Regions from separate parts of the Blastococcus deserti genome, predicted to be linked through region 2. Evidence: riboswitches for the same ligand, from Rfam matches in the RefSeq annotation. Region 2 holds a riboswitch; each other region holds the start of a gene.

The links. Region 2 has a riboswitch for cyclic di-AMP ahead of ACFSHS_RS11375 (C40 family peptidase). Riboswitches for the same ligand answer to the same signal wherever they lie in the genome.
Region 1: another riboswitch for cyclic di-AMP. It lies ahead of ACFSHS_RS04900 (aggregation-promoting factor C-terminal-like domain-containing protein); the one in region 2 lies ahead of ACFSHS_RS11375 (C40 family peptidase).
Region 3: another riboswitch for cyclic di-AMP. It lies ahead of ACFSHS_RS22590 (VldE C-terminal domain-containing protein); the one in region 2 lies ahead of ACFSHS_RS11375 (C40 family peptidase).

What each region holds. Positions count from the first base shown of each region.
Region 1 covers NZ_JBHUHP010000004.1:7,125-14,109, reverse strand. The annotation lists gene ACFSHS_RS04905 (DUF72 domain-containing protein) at 1-485, opposite strand, end outside; gene ACFSHS_RS04900 (aggregation-promoting factor C-terminal-like domain-containing protein) at 730-1,503, opposite strand; cyclic di-AMP (ydaO/yuaA leader) riboswitch at 1,714-1,878, opposite strand; gene ACFSHS_RS04895 (class I SAM-dependent methyltransferase) at 1,987-2,634, opposite strand; gene ACFSHS_RS04890 (SDR family NAD(P)-dependent oxidoreductase) at 2,689-3,531, opposite strand; gene ACFSHS_RS04885 (flavin-containing monooxygenase) at 3,531-5,018, opposite strand; gene ACFSHS_RS04880 (TetR/AcrR family transcriptional regulator) at 5,161-5,808, shown strand; gene ACFSHS_RS04875 (universal stress protein) at 5,860-6,369, opposite strand; gene ACFSHS_RS04870 (hypothetical protein) at 6,470-6,985, opposite strand, start outside.
Region 2 covers NZ_JBHUHP010000010.1:112,822-119,806, forward strand. The annotation lists gene ACFSHS_RS11365 (D-alanyl-D-alanine carboxypeptidase family protein) at 1-1,319, shown strand, start outside; gene ACFSHS_RS11370 (hypothetical protein) at 1,401-1,721, shown strand; cyclic di-AMP (ydaO/yuaA leader) riboswitch at 1,909-2,089, shown strand; gene ACFSHS_RS11375 (C40 family peptidase) at 2,106-3,188, shown strand; gene ACFSHS_RS11380 (M48 family metallopeptidase) at 3,480-4,760, shown strand; gene ACFSHS_RS11385 (glycosyltransferase family 4 protein) at 4,834-5,955, shown strand; gene ACFSHS_RS11390 (AMP-dependent synthetase/ligase) at 6,017-6,985, opposite strand, start outside.
Region 3 covers NZ_JBHUHP010000019.1:32,206-39,190, forward strand. The annotation lists gene ACFSHS_RS17705 (acyl-CoA carboxylase subunit beta) at 1-782, shown strand, start outside; gene ACFSHS_RS17710 (DUF3145 domain-containing protein) at 1,125-1,625, opposite strand; gene ACFSHS_RS17715 (GGDEF domain-containing protein) at 2,013-3,209, opposite strand; gene ACFSHS_RS17720 (maleylpyruvate isomerase family mycothiol-dependent enzyme) at 3,295-4,188, shown strand; gene ACFSHS_RS22590 (VldE C-terminal domain-containing protein) at 4,324-4,833, opposite strand; cyclic di-AMP (ydaO/yuaA leader) riboswitch at 4,866-4,961, opposite strand; gene ACFSHS_RS17730 (TVP38/TMEM64 family protein) at 5,366-6,049, opposite strand; gene ACFSHS_RS17735 (M23 family metallopeptidase) at 6,082-6,985, opposite strand, start outside.

The sequences.
Region 1 (6,985 bases), on a different contig from region 2:
ATCACGCAGTAGGCCGCGCCGTGCCGCTCCAGCAGCCCGAACACCGCCTCGTCGTGCCAGCTGGGGTGGCGGAACTCCACCGCGACCCGCATCCACGGCGGCAGGCAGGACAGGAAGTGGTCCAGCCGGGCGTCGTCGCGCTGGTGCGCCGGGTGCAGCTGCACCAGCAGCACCGCCCGCCGGTCGCCCAGCTCGTGCCACGCCGAGGTCAGGCGGGGGAGCCACGGTTCCGGCGCGTACAGGCGCTTGGCGTGGGTCAGGCCGCGCGGCGCCTTCACCGAGAGCTGGAAGCCCGGCGGCAGGCGCCGCCGCCAGCCCGTGAAGCTGACGTCGCGCGGCCAGCGGTAGAAGCTGGCGTTGAGCTCGACGGTGCCGAACCGGCGCACGTAGTGGGCCAGCCGGTCCCGCGCCGGGGTGCCCGGCGGATAGAGGACGCCGTCCCAGTGGTCGTAGCTCCAGCCCGACGTCCCGACGTGCACGCTCACGGGACGGCGCTACCCCGCTCCTGCGGTGTTCCTCCCGCATTCCCTGTCCTGCACGACACAGAAAGCGGGAGGAACACCCCGGAAGCGAGGACGGACGGCCGCCCTGCAGGGCCCACTGCGGCCTGCGAGGGGCCCGTCCAGAGGCTCACCGCGAGCATCCGAGCGGCAGGGTGACGTGCTGGAACGGCCCCGCTGCAGGGAACGGTCGCGAGCCTGCGAGCGGTGGGGGCAGCGGGGTCCTTCCTCAGTACCAGCCCTTGGACTGCGAGTGGCTCCACGCGGCGCACGGCGAGCCGTACCTGTCCTCGATGTAGATGAGGCCGGCGTCGATCTGCCGGTAGCCGTCCGAGGTCTTGGCGATGCCGGTACTGGCCCACGTCGAGTCGAGGAACTGCGGGATCCCGTACGCGGTGCTGGTCGGGTTCTGCGCGTTCGGGTTCCAGCCGCTCTCCTTGCCCCACAGGTTCTCGAGGCACGAGAACTCGCCGGCGCTGCCCACCTTGCTCATCGCGTACTCCTTGTAGGAGCCCTTGGGCGCGGTGGCGGCGGACGTGCCCTGCCCGGGACGAGCGGCGGCGGCCTCGGCCTCGGCGGCGCGAGCCGCCTCGATGCGGGCGGCCTCGGCGCGGGCGGCCTCCTCGGCGGCGACGCGGGCGGCCTCCTCGGCGGCGATGCGGTCCCGCTCGGCCTGGTCGGCGGCGGCCTGCGCCTCGGCGGCCGCGGCGCGCTCGGCGTCGCGCTCGCTCCGGCTGGCGGCCAGCTGCTCGAGCGGCGCGACGATCTCGTCGCCGGCGACCGGTGCCGGCTGGGCGGGGATGCCCAGCTGCGCGGCCACGCTCACCGACTCCATCGAGGCGGCGTCCGCGGCGGGCTCACCGGCGGTGAGGACGTTGACCATGAGCGCCCCGGCGGCCGCGACCCCGAGGTAGAGAGCCGGGCGGCGGCCGCCCAGGGGCGGGCGGGTGCCGGACGGGCGGAGGGCCCGGGCGGACGAGGACAGCGTGGTGCGGAGGTTCATGAGGGGCCTGTGCTCCGGATGACAGGGCGCGGCGGACCGGCCGGGCGCGCGAGGGCGCGGGCGGTCCACTGCGAGAGGGGCGAGGGGCAGCGCCGGCGGGCGGGGAGCCCGGCGGACGAGGGTCAGCGCAGGCGGGTCCCGCGCGGCGATCCGTACCGGCTGCTGCTGCGTGCAAGGTGTGCCCGAGGGCGCGCCATGCTGCGGCTCTCCGTTTCTTCCGTGGGCCGCCTACCGAGTTAGCTGACGGATTCGGGCGGGAAGCGGCCCTACCCGCCCCGAGCGGTGCTCGGAGCAGGATTCACCCCAGTACTGCGGTGGGTCCCCGGCTCGCCCGCACTCCAGGGGAGCGTCAGGGCGACTCGGCGGCGTCCGGCGCGGCCGCCCCGGATGGGGCGGTAACCGTCCGGCCGGACTGGCCCAACGTAACCGCCGTTATCGAGTCGTGACAATGCCGGATCGGCGTGACGCGTGTCGCCCTCCCGGTCAGGGCAGCCGCCAGACCGTCGTCCGGCGCACCTGGGGCCCCTCGGTGTCGGGCACGTCGTACGTCGCCACGGCGGCCAGCCGGTCGGTCGGCACGTAGGGCCGCCCCGGGTCGCCGAGGTACACCTCGGCGCCCCTCGCGCGGGCGGCCTCGAGCCAGGGCAGCACCCGCTCGCTCATCACGCGGTCGTAGCAGACGTCACCGGCAAGGACGACGTCGACCGCGGGCGATTCCTCCCCCAGCACGTCACCGAGGACGGCGACCGGCGGGAGGCCGTTCACCTCGGCGTTCACCGCGATGGCGGCGTGCCCGAACGGGTCGATCTCGCTGGCCACCACCTCCCGGGCCCCGGCGAGCGCCGCCGCGACGGCCACCAGTCCGCTGCCGGCGCCCAGGTCGAGCACCGACCGCCCGGCCACGGTCGCCGGGACGTCCAGGACGTAACGCGCGAGCGCCTGGCCACCGGGCCAGGCGGCGGCCCAGAACGGGGGCTCGGTCGGCGCGACCCCCCGCTCCTCCTCGATGGCCTCCCAGAGCGCCACGACGTCGGCGGCCACCTGCAGGGTCACCTCGGGCACCAGCGCGGGCCTGACCGGCCGGGTGTGCGCGCGCACGAACGCCGCGGGCACCGAGCGGAACTCCTCCACCGGGTCAGTCCACCCCACCGACGGCGGATGCGCCGCGCCAGTTCCGTCCGTCGGTCAGGACGCCGGGGGCTTCGGCGGCGCCGCCCGGCGGGCGATCAGCTTCCAGTACGAGCCGGGCATGAGCCGCACGAGGACGTCGGGCACCTTCGCGCTCCACCCGATGAGCAGGCGCGGGCGCCGCTTCTCGATCGCCGTGACGATCATCGCCGCGGCGGTCTCCGGGGGCATGGTGAGCAGCTTGGCGAACTGCTCGCGGCCCTGCTCGTACTCCTCGGCCGAGACCCCCGCCCCGGTGCGGGCGCTCTCGGCGATGCGGGTCCTGATGCCGCCGGGATGCACCACGGTGACCCCGACGCCGTTGTCCGCCAGCTCGTGCCGGACTGCCTCGGAGAACCCGCGGACGGCGAACTTGCTGGCGGAGTAGGCCGCCTGCCCCGCCGGGGCGAAGATGCCGAACACGCTCGACACGTTGACCAGGTGCGACCCGGGGTGGGCCTTCAGGACCGGCAGCAGCGCGTGGGTCAGCCGGACGACGGCGCGGAAGTTCACCGCCATCACCCAGTCGAAGTCCTCGAGGCTGACCTGGTCGAGACGCCCGCCGAGGGCCACCCCGGCGTTGTTGACCAGCAGCGTCGTCTCGGGGTGCTCGGCGACCAGCGTCGCCGCCAGCGCCGCGGTCTGCTCGTCGTCGGAGAGTTCGGCGACGTGCGTGGCGAGGGTCAGCCCGGGGTGGGCGGCCCGGATGCGGTCCGCGACGTCGCCCAGCCGGTCCTTGTCGCGGTCGACCAGGACGACGTGGCTGCCGCGGGCGGCCAGCTGGACCGCGAGCGCCTCCCCGATGCCGCTGGCCGCACCCGTGACGACGGCGGTGCCGCCGGCGAACTGGTAGGGACCCATCAGGCGACCGCCTTCTCCGTCGTGGGAGCGGGCACGGCCCGCTGGAACGTCATGCCCTCGTCCTCCAGCGTGCCCCGCCGCATCAGCTGGACGTCGCGGAGGTAGTTCTGGTGCAGCCGCCACGGCGTGCGGCGTCCCTGCTTGGGCAGGGCGGCGAGGCTGCGCCGGACGTAGCCGGAGGCGAGGTCCAGGAACGGCCGGTCGGCCCCCTCGGGCGGTGCCACGGGCGTGGCAGCGACGTAACCGTGCGCGTCGAGGTGGTTGATCAGCCGGCAGAGGTACTGGGCGACCAGGTCGGCCTTCAGCGTCCACGAGGCGTTCGTGTAGCCGATCGTCATCGAGAAGTTCGGCACGCCCGACAGCATCATCCCCTTGTAGGAGACGGTCTCGGACACGTCGACGGGGCGGCCGTCGACCGTGAGCGACATCCCGCCCATCGGCAGCAGGTTCAGCCCGGTCGCCGTGACGATCACGTCCGCGTCGAGGTGCTCGCCCGACTCGAGCTCGATGCCCTTCTCGGTGAACCCGCGGATCCGCCCGGTCGCGATGGAGGCCTCGCCGCGGCGCAGGGCCGCGAACAGGTCGCCGTCGGGAACCAGGCACAGCCGCTGGTCCCACGGGTCGTACGGCGGGTTGAAGTGCGTGTCGACGTCGAAGCCGGCCGGCAGCTGCTTCTCGGTCAGCCGGCGGATCAGCTTCCGCGCGGCGGCGGGACGGCGCCGGCTGAACTGGTACAGCAGCGTCGAGAGCAGCACGTTCTTCCACCGGACGATCGGATAGGCCAGCCTCGCCGGCAGCCTGTCGCGCAGCAGCTGGGCCAGCGGGTCGCGACCGGGCAGGGAGAGGATGTAGCTCGGCGTCCGCTGCAGCATCGTCACGTGGTCGGCGTCCCCGGCCAGGCTGGGCACCAGCGTCACCGCCGTCGCGCCGCTGCCGATGACGACGATGCGCCTGCCCGTGGCGTCGAAGTCCTGCGGCCAGTGCTGCGGGTGGATGATCTGCCCGGCGAAGTCCTCCTCGCCGGGGAACCGGGGCCGGAAGCCCTCGTCGTAGCGGTAGTAGCCCGAGCACACCGACAGCCAGGAGCACGTCAGCTGCACCGTCTCCCCCGTGTCGGTGCGGCGGGCCGTCACCGTCCACCGGGCGCCCTCGCTCGACCAGGCGGCCGAGAGCACCTGGTGGTGGAACCGGATCCGGTCGCGGACGCCGTACTCGGTCGCGGTCTCCTCGATGTAGCGGCGGATCGAGGGGCCGTCGGCGATCGCCTTCGACTCGCGCCACGGCCGGAAGCGGTAGCCGAGGGTGAACATGTCGGAGTCCGACCGGATCCCCGGATACCGGAACAGGTCCCAGGTGCCGCCGATGGCGCCCCGGGACTCGAGGATGGCGTAGCTCTTCCCGGGGCACTCCTCCTGCAGGTGGCAGGCGGCACCGATGCCGGACAGGCCGGCTCCGACGATGAGGACGTCCACGTGCTCCGGTGCCATGCGCGCGCTCCAGGGTCTGGGCCGGGTCTGACCGGCGAAGGGAGGGGCCGCCGGGAAACGGTGCGGCACCCACGCTATCGACGCCCTGTCGAACGAGTCAACGCGGTGTCGAGAAACGGGTGCCGACAGGTATTCTCGGCCGGTGCCCCTCACCGCCGGCGAAGCCCCCGCCCGGGGCCGCCGTGCCGCGCGCCCGTCGGGCGACGACCGCGAGCTGGCGATCCTGGAGACGGCGGAGCGGCTGCTCGCGGAGCGGCCGCTGAGCGCCATCTCGGTCGACGACCTGGCCCGCGGGGCGGGCATCTCCCGCCCCACGTTCTACTTCTACTTCGCGTCCAAGGACGCCGTCCTGCTGTCCCTGCTCGACCGGGTCGTGGCCGAGGCGGACGCGGTGACGCGCGAGGCCTTCGGTCAGCCGGCGAGCGGTCCCCGCGAGGGCTGGCAGCGGGCGATCACCGCGTACTACGAGACGTTCCGGGCGCACCGCTCCCTCACCCTCGCCTGGGCGGAGGCGCGCTCGTCCAACGCCGAGATCCGTGGGCTCTGGGCCGGCGTCGTCGAGGGCTGGGTCCAGCGGTGCGCGTCGGCCATCGAGTCGGAGCGCGCCCGCGGGGCGGCGCCGGACGGCCCGTCCGCCCGCGACCTGGCGGTCGTGCTCACCTCGACCAACGAGCGCGTGCTCTACGCCACCTTCAGCGGCGACGGCCCGGCGCTCACCGAGGGCGCCGTGGTCGACGTGCTGCTCGAGGTGTGGCTGCGCGCCATCTACGGGAGCTCGCCGACCGACTGAGCCGCCGGGAGCGCCCGCGCCGGCCGGACCGGACGGCGCGGGGCGTGCCCGTCACCCCGCGGCCACCGCGCTGCCGGACGCCGCCTCGATCTCGCGTCCGGTCGCACCGGTGCGGACGACGGTGACCGGGCAGGGCGCGTGGTGCACCAGCTGGTCGCTCGTGGATCCGAGCAGCAGGCCGCGGAACCCGCCCCGGCCGCGGGCGCCGACCACCAGCAGGTTGGCCCCCTGGGCCGCGGCGAGCAGTCCCTGCACCGGCGGCCGGTGCACGACGTGACAGGTGGCCCGCACCGACGGGTCGAGCCCGGCCGCCTTGACGTGGGTGGTCAGCTCGTCGTGCACCGCCTTCTCCCAGTCCTGGAGCGGCGGCACGTAGCCCGGCGTCCAGCTGCTGGGCTGCGGCGCGGTCATCATCGCCCAGGCCCGCACGACGTGGAGCTCGATGTCGGCGCGGCGGGCCAGCCGGCCGGCCCAGGCCAGCGCCTCCTGCGCGCTCTTCGAGCCGTCGTGCCCGACGACGATCCCGCCCTCGACGCGCACGACCTCGCAGACGTCGTCCATCGCTGCCTCCTTCGTCCGGCTCGCGGCCACCACCTCTGGCCCAAGCCTCTCACCAGGGAAGGCGGTGCCGGGCCCAGATGCTCCCGGCGCCCCGGCGGGCTCAGTGCGGGACGGAGGCCGGACGGCCCGCCATGACCACGACGTCGGATCCGTTCCGGTCGTCCTGGACGACGCCCTCGACGGCGATGTTCGGCTCGTCCCGGTCGTCCTGGACGACGCCCTCGACGGCGATGTTGGGCTCGTCCGGGACCACCTCCTCGACCGCCACGCCGCCCCGGATCCGGTCCGGCCCGGGCACGTCCCTGGGCGCCATGGCCGCGACGACCTCCAGGGCCTCACCGATCCGGTCGGTCAGCTCCCGCAGCGCCTGCCGGGCCTGGTCCCGCTGCCGGAGCAGCTCGCCGACCTCCGCCCGGACCGAGGCCAGCGTGGCGTCCGCGGCCGCGGCCGCCTCCTCCTGCTGCTGGGCGGCCAGCGCGGCGAGACGGTCGCGCTCGGCCGCGGCCTCCCGCGCCAGGGCGTCCCGTTCGGCGGTCGCCGTACGCAGCAGCTCGGCCGCCTGGCCCCGCGCCTGCTCGATGGCCGCCGCCGCCACCGCCCGGTCCCGGCGGGCGTG
Region 2 (6,985 bases):
CGATGGGCTTCCTCGACGCCGTGGACGCGCACGCCGCCCAGGTGATCGGCGCGGCGGAGGAGCTCCGCCGGGGCGCCCTCGACCAGCAGCAGCGGGCCACGGCGGCTCTGGCCCGGGCCGAGGAACGCGCGGACGCGGTCGCTGCCCGTGTCACCGAGCTCGAGGCCGCGGCGGCAGCCGTCACCGACGAGCTGGATGCGGCGCTGGGCACGGTCGACCGGCAGCTGGCGCAGCTGCAGCGCGAGCAGCTCGAGGTCAACGAGCGGACCGCCGCCAACTGGCGGGCGTACCTGGACCAGCTGGCCGCCGCCGGGATCACCGCACCGCCCGCGTCCGCCCTGCTGAGCCCCCCGGCAGGGCTGCCCGCCGGGCTGGTCCCGGTGGGCGGCAGCGGTGGAGGCGCCCAGCGGGGAGCGGCGCAGCTGCCGCGACAGCCGACGTCGCTGCTGGTGCTGCCCGCGGAGACCCTGTCCGCGGTCACTGCCGCGATGGACGCCCTCGGCCTGCCCTACGCCCCGGGCACCGCCGGACCGGAGTCGTGGGACTGCGGGTCGCTGGTGCAGTCGGTCTACGGCGCGGCGGGCCTCCCGCTGCCCGGCACCCAGGCCGAGCTGTTCGCCGTCACCACGCCGGTGGCGCCGGCCGACGTGCTGCCGGGGGACCTGGTCTTCCTGGGCACGGCGGAGTCAGGTCTGGGCCACGTGGGGATCGCCCTGGACCCCAGGACGATGCTCGCCGCGGACGCCCGGGCCGGCGCGGTCGTGGTCCGCGCGCTGCCGGCCGACCAGGTTCTCGGGATCGGTCGTCCCAGCCTGGGGCAGCGGGCACCGGTGGCGGCCCCCGGTCCCACCGGCGGTGCCCTCCGGGTGGAGTGCGGCAACGCCGTCTACCCGCCGAGCTACGACGGTGCGCGGGCGTGGGGCGGCTATCCGAACGGGCTCATCCCGCCCAGCGCCATGTGCCCGCTGGGAGTGGCCGGCCACACCCTGCGCTGCGACGCGGCAGCGGCGTACCGGGCGATGTCCGGGGCATACGCCGGCGCGTTCGGGGCGCCCCTCTGCATCACCGACTCCTACCGCACCTACGCCAGTCAGGTCCGCCTCTACGGGCAGAAGCCGGCGCTGGCCGCCGTGCCGGGGACCAGCAACCACGGGTGGGGACTGGCGGTAGACCTCTGCGGCGGGATCGAGTCCTTCGGCACGCCGCAGTACGCGTGGATGAAGGCCAACGCCGGCCGTTTCGGCTTCCTCCACCCCGACTGGGCCGAGCCGGGCAACGGGCGCGAGGAGCCGTGGCACTGGGAGTACGCGGGATCCTGACCGGACCGCCCGGGGTGGGGCGGGCGGAATTGTCGGTGGCTGCTCCTACCGTGCGGGGCGACTCACGGAGGAGAGACAACCATGCTGATCGACTGCGACACCTGCACCGCGCGCCCGGCCGGCTGCGCCGACTGCGTCGTCACCGTCCTGCTGGGCGCTCCGCCGGGCTGGCAGAGCGCCGATCCCGTCGTCGTGCCGATGAGCGGACGCGCCCGCACGTCCCCCGGAGAGGCAGGCATCACGGCCGAGGACGTCGTCGTGCCACCGGCCGGGGTCGTCGTCGAGTTCGACGACGTGGAGCGCCGTGCCGTCCGGGCCCTCGCCGACGTCGGTCTCGTGCCGCCGTTGCGCCACCGGGAGGGGTCCGGCGACGGCGCCGACGGGGACCGGCGCACCGGCTGAGCAATACGGACGGAACAGTCCGCTACAGGTCACACCTTTCCGTGGCGGTGCGCTGACCAGCGCGGATGCCCCGCCCCGGGGGTGTCCGCCACACCCGTCCCACGACCGTCCATTTGTCACGGCAACATCACGGTCGTAGGGTCAGCCGGTCCGCCCGAGCGGTCGTCGCCCGCAGAGGGGTGACCTCGGACGGACACCGCCTAATCGCCCGACGGCGCCTGTGAGGTGCTCGACGGCGAGCCGGGGACCCACCGCAGTTCTGGGGTGAGTTCTCCTGCCGGGCCGGTTCGCCGGTGCGCAGGGGATAGGGCCAGTCTTCCCAGCCCGAACCCGTCAGCTAACTCGGTCGGCGGTTGCAGAGGAAGAAACGGAGAGCCGCCGCTCGTGGCGACCCCACACGCTGTACTGCCGCACGCCCTCGAACAGTCCGTCACCGCTCGTCCGTCCGACCCCCGGGCCGGACACGTCGGATGGCTCCGCTCGGGCCTCCTCCTCGGACTCACCGCAGCCCTCACCTTCACCGTCCTCCCCGGCACGGCGACCGCCGTTCCCGGCGAGGTGACCGACCCGGCGCAGGCCGCCCGCCTCGTCGCCGACGCCGAGCACGAGCTCGAGGTCGTCACCGAGCAGCTGAACGAAGCCAAGGTGCAGCTCGAGCAGCAGCAGGCGGCCGCCGCCGGCGCCACGCAGGCCGCCGCCGAGGCCCAGGCCCAGCTCGATGCGCTGGACGGCCAGGTCCGGCAGCTGGCGCGCACGGCCTACACCAGCGAGGGCTTCTCGCGGCTCGACGTCCTCCTGACCAGCGACTCGGCCGACGAGTTCGTGCACCAGCTGGGCACGCTGGACGCCATCGCCGGCCACACCAACGACCAGGTCGCCGAGGTCGCGGAGGCTGCGGAGGCGGCCGATCGCGCGCAGGCCGAGGCCGACCGGGCTCAGGCCGAGGCGCAGGAGGCGGTCGACGACATCGCCGCCCAGCAGGCCCAGCTCGAGGACCGGATCGCCGACTACCAGCGCCAGTACGACGCCCTCAGTGCTCCGCAGCAGGCCGAGGTCGCGCGTGCCCACGGCGGCGAGGCAGCGGCCGCCCCGAGTGGCGTCGTCGCCCCGAGCGCCGCGGCGCAGGCCGCGGTGGACACGGCGCTGGCCCAGGTGGGCGACGCCTACGTCTGGGGAGCCGGCGGCCCCGACGCCTTCGACTGCTCGGGCCTGACGCAGTACGCCTACTCCGCGGCCGGCGTCAGCCTGCCGCACTCGAGCCGGAGCCAGTCGCAGATGGGCGCGCCGGTGTCGGTCGCCGACCTGCAGCCGGGCGACCTGCTCTTCTACTACAGCCCGACCAGCCACGTGGCGATGTACGTGGGCAACGGCAAGATGGTCCACGCGTCGACGTCGAGCAAGCCGGTCATGGTGGTCGACTTCAACTCGATGAGCGGCTTCACCCACGCCCGCCGCATCGCCGGCTGACAGCCTCGGGAGCATCGCAGCGAGGAACGAGCGAGGAGCGGACCTAGGTGCGGAAGTCGGCCGGTGTGATCGCCGGCTGACAGCCTCGGGCGCATCGCAGCGAGGAACGAGCGAGGAGCGGACCGAGGTGCGGAAGTCGGCCCGTGTGATCGCCGGCTGACCTCCGCACCACCTCGGCCAGGGCCGGTGACTTCGATGGGTCACCGGTCCTCGCCGCGTCGGAAGCTGCCGGCGGGCCGCCTAGGATCGGTCCGTGGCGCGGAGCGGCCGACCGGCGGGGCGAGGGGGACGGTGAGCCGGGCGGGTCGGACAGGTGCTCGCGCCGCACTGCTCACCGCGGTCGTCCTGGGCATCGCGGTCGTGGTCGTCATCGCCGTCCGGACGCCGTGGGTGCCGCTGCCCGAGCCCGCCGGGGGCCACACCCCGGTGGATCCCACCGCGGGTCTCTCCGCCGCGCAGGTGGAGCGCGCCGAGGCGTTCGCCGCGGCCCTGCGGCCGGCCTCCCTGGTCTCGTTGCTGCTGGCGCTCGGCGTCTCGGGCGTCCTGGGACTGACCCCGCTCGGGGCCCGGCTGGTCCGGACGGTGGCGCGGCCGGTCGGCGGGGGCTGGGTCGCGCAGGCACTGCTCGGCACTGCCGCACTCACGGTCGTCGGGCGGCTGGCGACCCTGCCGGTCTCGGCCTACGCGGAGAGCGTGCGTCACCGGTACGGCCTCTCCACCCGCAGCTGGGGCCTGTGGCTCCGTGACGTGGCGGTGTCGACAGCGATCAGCGCGGTGCTGACGGCCCTGGCGCTGTTGTCGTTGCTGTGGCTGGCCCGCCGGGCGCCCCGCACCTGGTGGGCCTGGTCGGCGGCGGCCGCCGCCGGCTTCGTGGTGGTCGCGTCGTTCCTGTACCCGGTGGTCGTCGAGCCGGCGTTCAACAGCTTCGAGCCGCTGGCGGCGGGGGAGCTGCGCACCGACCTGCTGGCCCTGGCGGAGGAGAGCGGCGTCCCCGTGCAGGACGTCCTGGTGTCGGACGCCTCGCGACGGACGACGGCGCTCAACGCCTACGTCTCGGGGTTCGGCTCCACCCGGAGGATCGTCGTCTACGACACCGTGCTGGCCGAGCTGCCCGATGACGAGATCGAGTCGATCGTGGCCCACGAGCTCGGCCACGTCGTGAACCGGGACGTCCTCACCGGCACGCTGACCGGCGCCCTTGGCGCGGCCGGCGCCGTCGCCCTGCTGGGCTGGCTCCTCTCCTCGACGCCGCTCCTGCGCCGGGCGGGGGCGGAAGGAGCCGGGGACCCGCGCGTGGTGCCGCTGGTCGTGTTCCTCCTGTCGGTGGGCACCCTGGTCTCGACGCCGGTGCAGAACCTCGTGTCCCGGCAGATCGAGGCGCGGGCCGACCTCCACGCGCTGGACCTCACCGAGGACCCTGGCGCTTTCATCGACATGCAGCGCCGGCTGATCCGCACCAACCTCGGGGATCCTGATCCCCCCGCCGCCTGGCAGTGGTTCTTCGGGTCCCATCCGACCGCCGCGCAGCGGCTGGCGTTCGCCGCCGACTGGGCGAAGCAGGACCGGCCGTGAGCCAGTGTGCGAGCTCCCGCATGGGCACCGCACTCCCGGGCACGGGCGGAACGACCGCCGGCGAGGAGCGGCCGTGACCAGGACCCTGGTCGTCACCAACGACTTCCCGCCGCGCCAGGGCGGGATCCAGACGTTCGTCGCGGCCCTGCTGGCCCGCCGTCCCGCGGGGTCGGTCGTGGTCCTGGCCTCCGACTCCCCGGGCTCGACGGAGTACGACAAGGCCCTGCCCTATCCGGTGGTGCGGCGGCCCACCGGCATGCTGCTGCCCACCCGCGCCACCGCTTGTGCGGCCGCGGAGCTGGCCCGCCGGCACGGCTGCGACAGCGCCTTCTTCGGGGCCGCCGCGCCACTCGGACTGCTGGCGCCGGCGCTGCGGGAGGCCGGTGTGCGACACCTGGTGGGCGCGACCCACGGGCACGAGACGGGCTGGGTGGCGCTGCCGGGCAGCCGGCAGCTGATGCAGCGCATCGCCTCGCACCTCGACGTCGTGACCTATATCAGCGACTACACCCGCGACCGTCTCGCTCCTGCCCTCCGCGGTCGCACCCGGCTGGCCCAGCTGTCGCCGGGGGTCGACCTCGACTTGTTCACCCCCGGTGCCGACGGCGGTGCGGTCCGGCGTCGCTACGGCCTGGGTCGGGCACCGGTGGTCGTGTGCGTGTCCCGACTGGTCGCCCGCAAGGGTCAGGACGTCCTCGTGGCCGGGTGGCCACGTGTCCTGGACCGGCACCCGTCCGCGCGGCTGCTGCTGGTCGGAGGCGGACCCGCGGAGTCCGGGCTCCGCCGGGCGGTCACAGCCGCAGGGCTGGAGCGGTCGGTGACCTTCACCGGTCCGGTCGCTCCCGGGGAGCTGCCGGGGCACTACGCGGCCGGCGACGTCTTCGCCATGCCGTGCCGCACCCGCTGGGCGGGGCTGGACGTCGAGGGACTGGGGATGGTGTTCCTGGAGGCGGCCTCCTGCGGCCGGCCGGTCGTCGCCGGCACCTCCGGCGGAGCTCCCGAGGCGGTGCGCGAGGGCGTCACGGGTCACGTCGTCGACCCGCGCTCGCCCACCGCGGTGGCGGACACCATCGCGGGCCTGCTGGCCGATCCCGGCCGCGCCCGGGCCATGGGCGCGGCCGGCCGGGCGTGGATCGAGCAGCGGTGGTCGTGGACGCGGATCGCCGAGACCTTCGCCGAACTGCTCGAACCCTGAAGGCCCCGCTGCAGGGTCCCGCCCCGAGCCTGCGAGGGGTGGGGGGCAGCGGGGTCCTCTTTCAGCGGGCGTAGAGGCCCTCGACCTCCGAGTCGAACTCCTTCATGACGACGGCGCGCTTGAGCTTCAGGCTCGGGGTCAGCATGCCGTTGTCCTCGGTGAAGTCGGTGCCGAGGATCGTGAACTTCTTGATCGCCTCCGCCTGGGACACCGCCTTGTTGGCCTCCTTCACCGCGGCCTCGATCTCGGCCTTGAGGTCCGGGTCCTCCTTGACCTGCTCGGCGGTCTGGTCGGCCGGCTTGCCCTTGGACTCCAGCCACAGGGGCAGCGCCTCTGCGTCGAGGGTGATCAGCGCGGCGATGTACGGGCGCTGGTCTCCGACGACGATGCACTGGCTGACCAGCCGGTGCGCGCGCAGCCGGTCCTCGAGCACGGCCGGGGCGACGTTCTTGCCGCCCGCGGTCACCAGGATCTCCTTCTTGCGGCCGGTGATCTTCAGGAAGCCGTCGTCGTCGAGCTCACCGAGGTCGCCGGTGTGGAACCAGCCCTCGGCGTCGATGGCGTCCTTGGTCGCCTCCTCGTTGCGCCAGTAGCCGCGCATCACGATGCCGCCGCGGATGAGCACCTCGCCGTCGTCGGCGATGGCGAACTCCACGCCGGGGAGGGGCCGGCCGACGGTGCCGATGCGCAGGGCGTCGTCGTGGTTCACCGAGGCGGCGGCCGTCGTCTCGGTCAGGCCGTAGCCCTCGTAGACGGTGACGCCGATGCCGCGGAAGAAGTGGCCCAGCCGCTCACCCAGCGGCGCCCCGCCGGAGATCGCGCCCTGGCAGCGGCCGCCCAGGGCCGCCCGGAGCTTGCCGTAGACCAGCTTGTCGAACAGCGCGTGCTGCGCCCGGAGCGCCAGCCCGGGGCCGCCCTTGTCGAGGGCGCGGGACCAGTCGATGGCCACCTGGGCGGCCTTGTCGAAGATCTTCCCCTTGCCGTCGCCCTCCGCCTTGGCCTTGGCGCCGTTGTAGACCTTCTCGAAGAC
Region 3 (6,985 bases), on a different contig from region 2:
TCCTGGCCGCGCAGGGCACGTTCGCGCCGGCCCAGGACGAGCCCGACGTCGACCTGCGGGCCCTGCTGCCGGAGCAGACCAACCGGGCGTACGACGTGAAGCCGCTGATCGCCAACGTGCTCGACGGGCCGGGGCTCGAGCTGCATCCGCGGTTCGCGCCCAACGTCGTCACGACCCTGGGCCGGTTGGCCGGGCGGACGGTAGGGGTGATCGCCAACAACCCCCTGCGGCTGGGCGGGTGCCTCGACTCGGCGTCGGCCGAGAAGGCGGCGCGGTTCGTGCGGATGTGCGACGCCTTCGGGGTGCCGCTGGTCGTGCTCGTCGACGTGCCGGGCTACCTCCCGGGCGTCGGCCAGGAGTGGGACGGCGTCGTGCGACGGGGGGCCAAGCTCCTGCACGCCTTCGCCGAGGCCGTCGTCCCCCGCGTGACGCTGGTGACCCGCAAGTCCTACGGCGGCGCCTACATCGCGATGAACGCCCGCTCGCTGGGCGCGACGTCGGTGTTCGCCTGGCCCGGGGCGGAGGTGGCCGTCATGGGGGCGAAGGCCGCAGTGGGCATCCTGCACCGCAAGAAGCTGGCCGCCGTCCCGCCCGGCGAGCGGGAGGCGCTGCACGCGCGACTCGCCGAGGAGCACGAGCGGATCGCCGGTGGCGTGAACCGGGCACTGCAGATCGGCGTCGTCGACGAGGTCGTGGAGCCCTCGCAGACCAGGCGCCGGCTGGTCGAGGCCCTCGCGGCCGCCCCGCCCGGACGTGGGGCTCACGGCAACATCCCGCTGTGACCTGACGGAGGCCCGGCACCTGGCTCAGGTGCCGGGCCTCGCTGCTGATGCCGGCCCGCGCTCGGTGCCGGCCGTCCTCACCGCGTGGTCGCCGTCCTCGCGCTGCACCGTGCGGACGGCGCGCGCACGGTGAGTCTCGCGATCTCGGGCCGCCGCCGACCCGAGGTGGCCACCGATGAGAAGGTCGCCCGGACGCCGCTTCCCCGACGGCGCCCGGACGACCGGTCTCAGGCTACGACGACCTCCCGGGTGGCCTCGGAGTGTCGTAGCGGATCCGTGACCTGACGGCCCGCTGCAGGCCCCACTGCTCGCGCGCTCGCGGCGGGATCCTGCGGAGGGGCCCTAGACCACCTGGTGCAGCCAGGTCACCGGGCTGCCGTCGCCGGCGTGCCGGTAGACCTCGAGGTCGGAGTCCCACGCGGCACCGAGCAGCTCGTCGACGCCGTGGCGGAAGGCCTCGGCCGATCCCGCGGTGGCGGCCAGGTGCCGCAGCTGCTGCTCGCTGATCATGATGTCGCCGTTGGCACTGGTGGGCGCACGGAAGACACCGTGGCCGGGCACGTAGGACATGCGCTCGCCGTCGTTGCCGTGGCTGGCCTCTTCGGTGACCTCGAAACGCAGCATCGGCCACGCCCGGAGGGCGGCCACCAGCCGGGCGCCGGTACCGGGCGATCCGGTCCAGGCGACCTCGGCACGGTAGGAACCGTGCGCCGCGGGCTGCTCAGCCCACGACAGGGAGACCGGCGCGCCGACGACGCGTTCCAGCGCCCACTCGACGTGCTGGCAGAGCGCCTTCGGGCACGCGTGCACGAAGACGACACCCTGGGTAGACCGTCGCTGCACGGGGCACCTCCATCGACTCGATTGGTCTCGTCTTCCCCTACGGACCTATCGCTTCGGTGACGGGCTGTATTCGACAGTGACGGAGCAGGGCTCCCGAGAACAGTTTGCACGATGGAGGGCACATCGCGCCAGCCCGGCCGGGACAGTTGAGGCGGATGTGACGGATGGTCACGCGTGACGCCTCTTACCGCTGGTCAAACGCCCATATCACGACCATCGGCACGGCGTCCAGCCTGCCTGGCGCGTCTCCCGGTGGCACGCGAGAGCGGCATCACCGCAGGTGGGGCGACCACCAGGGCCGCGTGAGCGACCCGGCCGCCGCGATGACTCAGCGTAATGGTCGACGTCACATCGGCGGTGGGCGACGCGCGGCGCGACCAGGCCGGATCAGGACGAGAGCGCTGTCACACGGTCGCCGCCGGAGCTCTTGGACCGGTACATGGCGGCGTCGGCGCGGTGCATCAGGTCCTCGACGACGTCGCCCGGCTCCACCTCGGCGACGCCCACGCTCGCCGTCACGCCGTGAGAGGCGCCCACGCGGGCGACGGCGGCGCGGAGCCGCTCGGCGACGGCCTCGCCACGGAATCCGGCCGACACGTCGGCCAGGACGGCGAACTCGTCGCCGCCCAGCCTGGCCACCGTGTCGGTCTCGCGGACGGCCGCACCGAGCGCGGCACCCACGGCCGTGAGCAGGGCGTCACCCGCGGCGTGACCGTCCGCGTCGTTGACGGCCTTGAACCCGTCGAGGTCGACCAGGCACACGACGCTCGGGTGGCCCCAGGCCGCGTCGGCCACCGCGGCGGTCAACCGCTCGGTGAACGCCCGCCGGTTCGGGATGCCGGTCAGCGGATCGGTCGCGGCGAGGATCTCCTGCGCGCGGATCAGCTCCACCTGGCGGTCGTAGGCGGCCCACGAGTTGGCCGACGCCATCGCGCAGATCATCGTGAGCGACGCCAGGATCGCGAGGAAGAAGAGGCCCGAGGTGCTGACGCCCGGGAGCTCCACGAGCAGCAGGTAGCTGCCGGTCATGACGGTCCCCATGGCCACCACGCCGCACGGCGAGTAGGCGACCGCCATGTAGGTCAGCGTGAGGAACAGCAAGCCGTCGAGCGGGCTGGTCGAACCGCCGTCCAGGCGGGTGCCGACGATGACCAGCACCGCCGTCGCGACGTTCCAGGCGTAGAACAGGGTCGGCCCACGGGAGTCGCGCATCATTGCCGCCAGCGGCAGCAGCAGGAGCGCCGGGACGGCCACGATGGCCAGACCGGCCAGGGCGAGGATCACCGTGTGGTGGCGCCCGGGGGTGTGGGTCACGACGGTGTAGCCGACGACCGTCCAGGCGGCGACCTCGGTGAGCACCACCCCGTAGCGCACGTGGCGTACCCAGTACGCCGCCCGCGCGTCGTCCTCCGCCAGCGGCCGGTACAGCCCGGCGCGGAGCGCGGTCGCCGACCGGCGCACCCACCCCGGCCGCACGGCGGCGCCCGCGGGCGCGCGCGGGGCGCGGCGGTCGCCGGCCAGGGGTTCGGTCACGGTCGTGCGATCGGCCGGCGGGATGACCCGCTTGATCCCGACGCCACCCATCGTGGGGAGTTCTGTTGCCGCGGGCGTGGCGCGTGCCACGCCGGGAGCGATGCCTGCCGCCGGGCCCGCGGGGTAGGGCGGCTCCGTGGGACGACACCAGGGCATGGCCGACGCCGGGCGCGACGAGGTCGCCGGCAGGGTGCTGCGCGCGTGGGACGTGTTCATCGAGCGCGCGGAGACGGTGGACCTGACCCGCCCGTCGCGGCTGAGCGGCTGGCGGGCGCAGGAGATCTGCGTCCACCTGGGGTGCTGGGAGGACCACGCCGCGATGGCCGACCTGATCGCCTCGGCCCGGGCGGGCGGCGTCGGCACTCCCCCGGACGTCGACGCCGTCAACGCGCGGGTGACCGCGGCCCACCGGGACGCGCCGCGGGAGGAAGTCCTCGCGGCCCTGCGGCGCAACCGCGAGGCGACGGCGCGCTACCTCGCCGAGGAGCCGGAGGACCTCGACACCGCGCTCACGGTGTCCGTCGTCGGCCGGATCCCCCTGCTCAGCGTCGTCCTCGGGCAGGCCTACGAGCTCGCCGTCCACGCGCTGGACCTGGTGTCCTGCGGGGCCGCTCCCCCGCCGGCCGACGTGCTGCAGTCGGGCCTGGCGGCCCTCGCCGACGTCACCGGCGCGCTGGCCGCGTCGATGGACATCTCCGGCCGGGTGACCCTGGCGACGCCCGACGGCGGCTGGGCCCTCGCCTCCGACGGCGGCGGATGGACCGTGCAGCGGGTGGCTCCCGGGCGGCTCGACGGCCCGGCGGTGGAGGCTCCGGCCGAGCTGCTGCTGGACGCGGCCTCCGGCCGGGTCAACCCCGTCCTGGCGGTCGCGCTGCGCCGGCTGAAGGTCCACGACGTCGCCGGGCTGCTCCAGCTGGCGCCGATCGTGCAGGCCGCGCCGGGCATCCCCGGCGGGCCGATCCTGCAGCTGGCCGCACGGACCGTCGGCGGCGCCGGGGGCGTGCTCGGCCGGCTCTTCCGGAAGGGCTAGGAGGTCGGTGCACAGGTGCGGTGACGGCGCGGGGCGTCAGAGGGGCATCTGCACGGCCTCAGCGCCCCTGCCCGGGGCCGGGCAGGGGCGCTGGTGCCTGCTCGCGGGTTCAGCGGCCCCGGGCGAGCACTCGGGTCATCCGGCGGGGAGGAACGCCACGTGCGGATGGTCCATGTGGTTGGCCGTCGGCGATCCGCGGTCTTCCATGGCTCGCCACGAGCCCGTGGAGACGAGGTAGATCCGCTGCTGCCAGATCACGTACTCGACGCGGAACCGGGCCGCGTTGTCGATCACGTACTGGGTGAGGGCGTCCCCCTTGGCCCGGTCCTCGTAGACCATGAAGTCAGCGGCGCGGCCCTGGGTGGGACGGTGATCGGCGCGGGTGTACACCGTCGAGACGTCGAACCGCTCCGTGACCTCCTTCACGACGGGTCGGACGTGCGGGTCCCACATGCTGTAGGGGCTGGAGGTCGGGGTCGGCCTCTCCGAGGGGGCCGGCGCTTCGACGGCCGGGGCTGAGCCTGTCTGGTTGGCCTGGGCGGGCACGGACGTGAGGGCTACCCCGGCGCCCGCGAGAAGTGCCACCACGGCACGCCGACCGCGAGGAAGGGACCGGCGGGGAGTGGGCATGCGACCAGCCGTCATGACGACGTGTCTCCTGTTCTCCGTGGCCGCCTACCGGGTTAGCTGACGGGTTCGGGCGGGGAACTCGCCCGGCACGCCCCGGACGCGTCCGGGCGTGCTTCACCCCACTGCTGCAGTGGGTCCCCGGCCCGGGCGCCGGCCTTCTGCCCGCGCCCGGCTGGGCGGCGTCCGACGGGTGTCACCGCGGTTCGGTGACGGATGTAGGCCCGTGCGGACCGCGACGACGCTAGGTCCGTGGCCGGAACGGGACAAAGGGACGCAGTGGGCCGGAAAGACGCCGATCGCCGGCGAGCGGCCCCCGTACTCGCAGGGTGTCGGCCCCATGGCTCGCCGTGGTGCTCGTGGCGTCGCTGCACCGATGCGCAGAGTAGTTGGAGCCGTGTCGGCCGACGGCAGCGCGGCAGCACACAGCGAGACGGCCGGATGACGTTCAGCACGCGGCTCCGGCACGGCGCCCGTGCGGGTCGGAGGGCGGGACGGGGGCTCGTGTCACCGCACGGAGGCGGCCGCCCGCGGGCACCGTCCTCTTGATCTAGGCGACAGGCACCGGCCCGGAGCCGGCGATCCGGCGCCGGCGCCGCCATGCGAGGGCCACCAGCCCGACCGCCACGAGCGCGACCACGGCGACCGGGACGACGGTGACCGTGGTCGCCCAGGCCGCGAGGAGCCCCGCCGAGGCCCCGACGCCCACCTGCACGACGGTGCTGGGCACCAGCCCGATCGCGGTCGACAGCGCGTACGGGCCGAGCCGGACGGCGGTGAGGCCCGCGCCGTAGCTCAGCACCACGAACGGGACGACGGGCATGAGCCGTCCGACCAGCAGGGGCCAGAACCCCCGGTCGACCATCAGCCGGTCGACGCGCGCGAGCCGCCGGCCGGCCAGCCGGGTGACGGCCGGCCGGCCCAGCGCCCGGCTCAGCCCGAAGGCGGCCAGCCCGCCCAGCAGCCCGCCGGCGAGGGCCACGGCGAGCCCGGGGCCGAACCCGGCGACGACCCCGAGCAGGACCGACAGTGCCGAGCGCGGGACCGGCGCAAGGAGGACCAGCGCCAGGCCGAGGACCATGGCGGCCCAGGCCCACGGCCCCGCGCCGTCGACCCACGCGCGGACGGCGCCGACGGCGGGCAGGTCGACGATGAGCGCGAGGACTCCGCCGACCGCCACCACGAGCCCGAGGACGGCGGCACGCAGCCAGGTGCTGTCCACCGCCGTCCTCACGCGCCCATCCTGCCCCGCGAGGTGAGCAGTGCTCAGCAGCCCCCGCCGAGGGAGATGCCGCGAGCGGTCAGCCACGGCACCGGGTTGACCCGGTCCGCGTACAGGCCGCCGGTGTGCACCTCGAAGTGCAGGTGCGGCCCGGTGGACTGACCGCGGTTGCCGACCTCGGCGATCCGCTGGCCCGCCGTGACCACCTCGCCCGCGGACACGAACATCTGGTTGACGTGCCCGTACAGGGTGATCGTCCCGTCGCCGTGCTCGACGGCGACGGCGAGGCCGAAGCCGCTGGCCGGGCCGGCCTCCAGGACGACGCCGTCCTCCGGCGTGTGGACCGGGGTGCCGATGGGTGCGGCGATGTCGATGCCGGCGTGCAGGGTGCCCCAGCGGGAGCCGTAGCAGGAGGTGACGCGCCCGATGGTCGGGGGCACGGCGCCGCCGGCCGCGGTCAGCGTGCTGGCGGTGGCCGACGCCTGCCGCGCGGCCCAGGCCGCCTCCGCGTCGGCGGCGCCCTGGAGGGTGAGCAGCCGGATCTCGGCCTCGCGCAGCTGCGCGTCGAGCGCCGCCTTCTCGGCGGCCACGGCGTCGTAGGTGCCCTGCGCGGCGGCCAGCTGCCGGTTGGCGGCGGCCTCGGCGTCCGCAGCGGTGCGGGCGAGCTGGTCGCGCTCGGCCACGGCCGTGCGCGCCGCACGGTCCGCGCGGGCCTCCTGGACCTCGGCCCGCTCCATCTCCTCGAGGACCTTCGTCCGCTCCTCGCCGAGGACCTCCAGGGTGGCGGCCTGCTGCAGGACCTCGGTGGGGCTGTCGGCGTCGAGGAGGATCGCGACGTCGCCGAAGGCGTCGTCGCTGCCCATGTAGGCCTCCCGGCCGATTGCCGACACGTCGTCCTCGGTCGACTCGACGGCGGCTCGGGCATCAGCCAGCTGCGCGGCCGTGGCC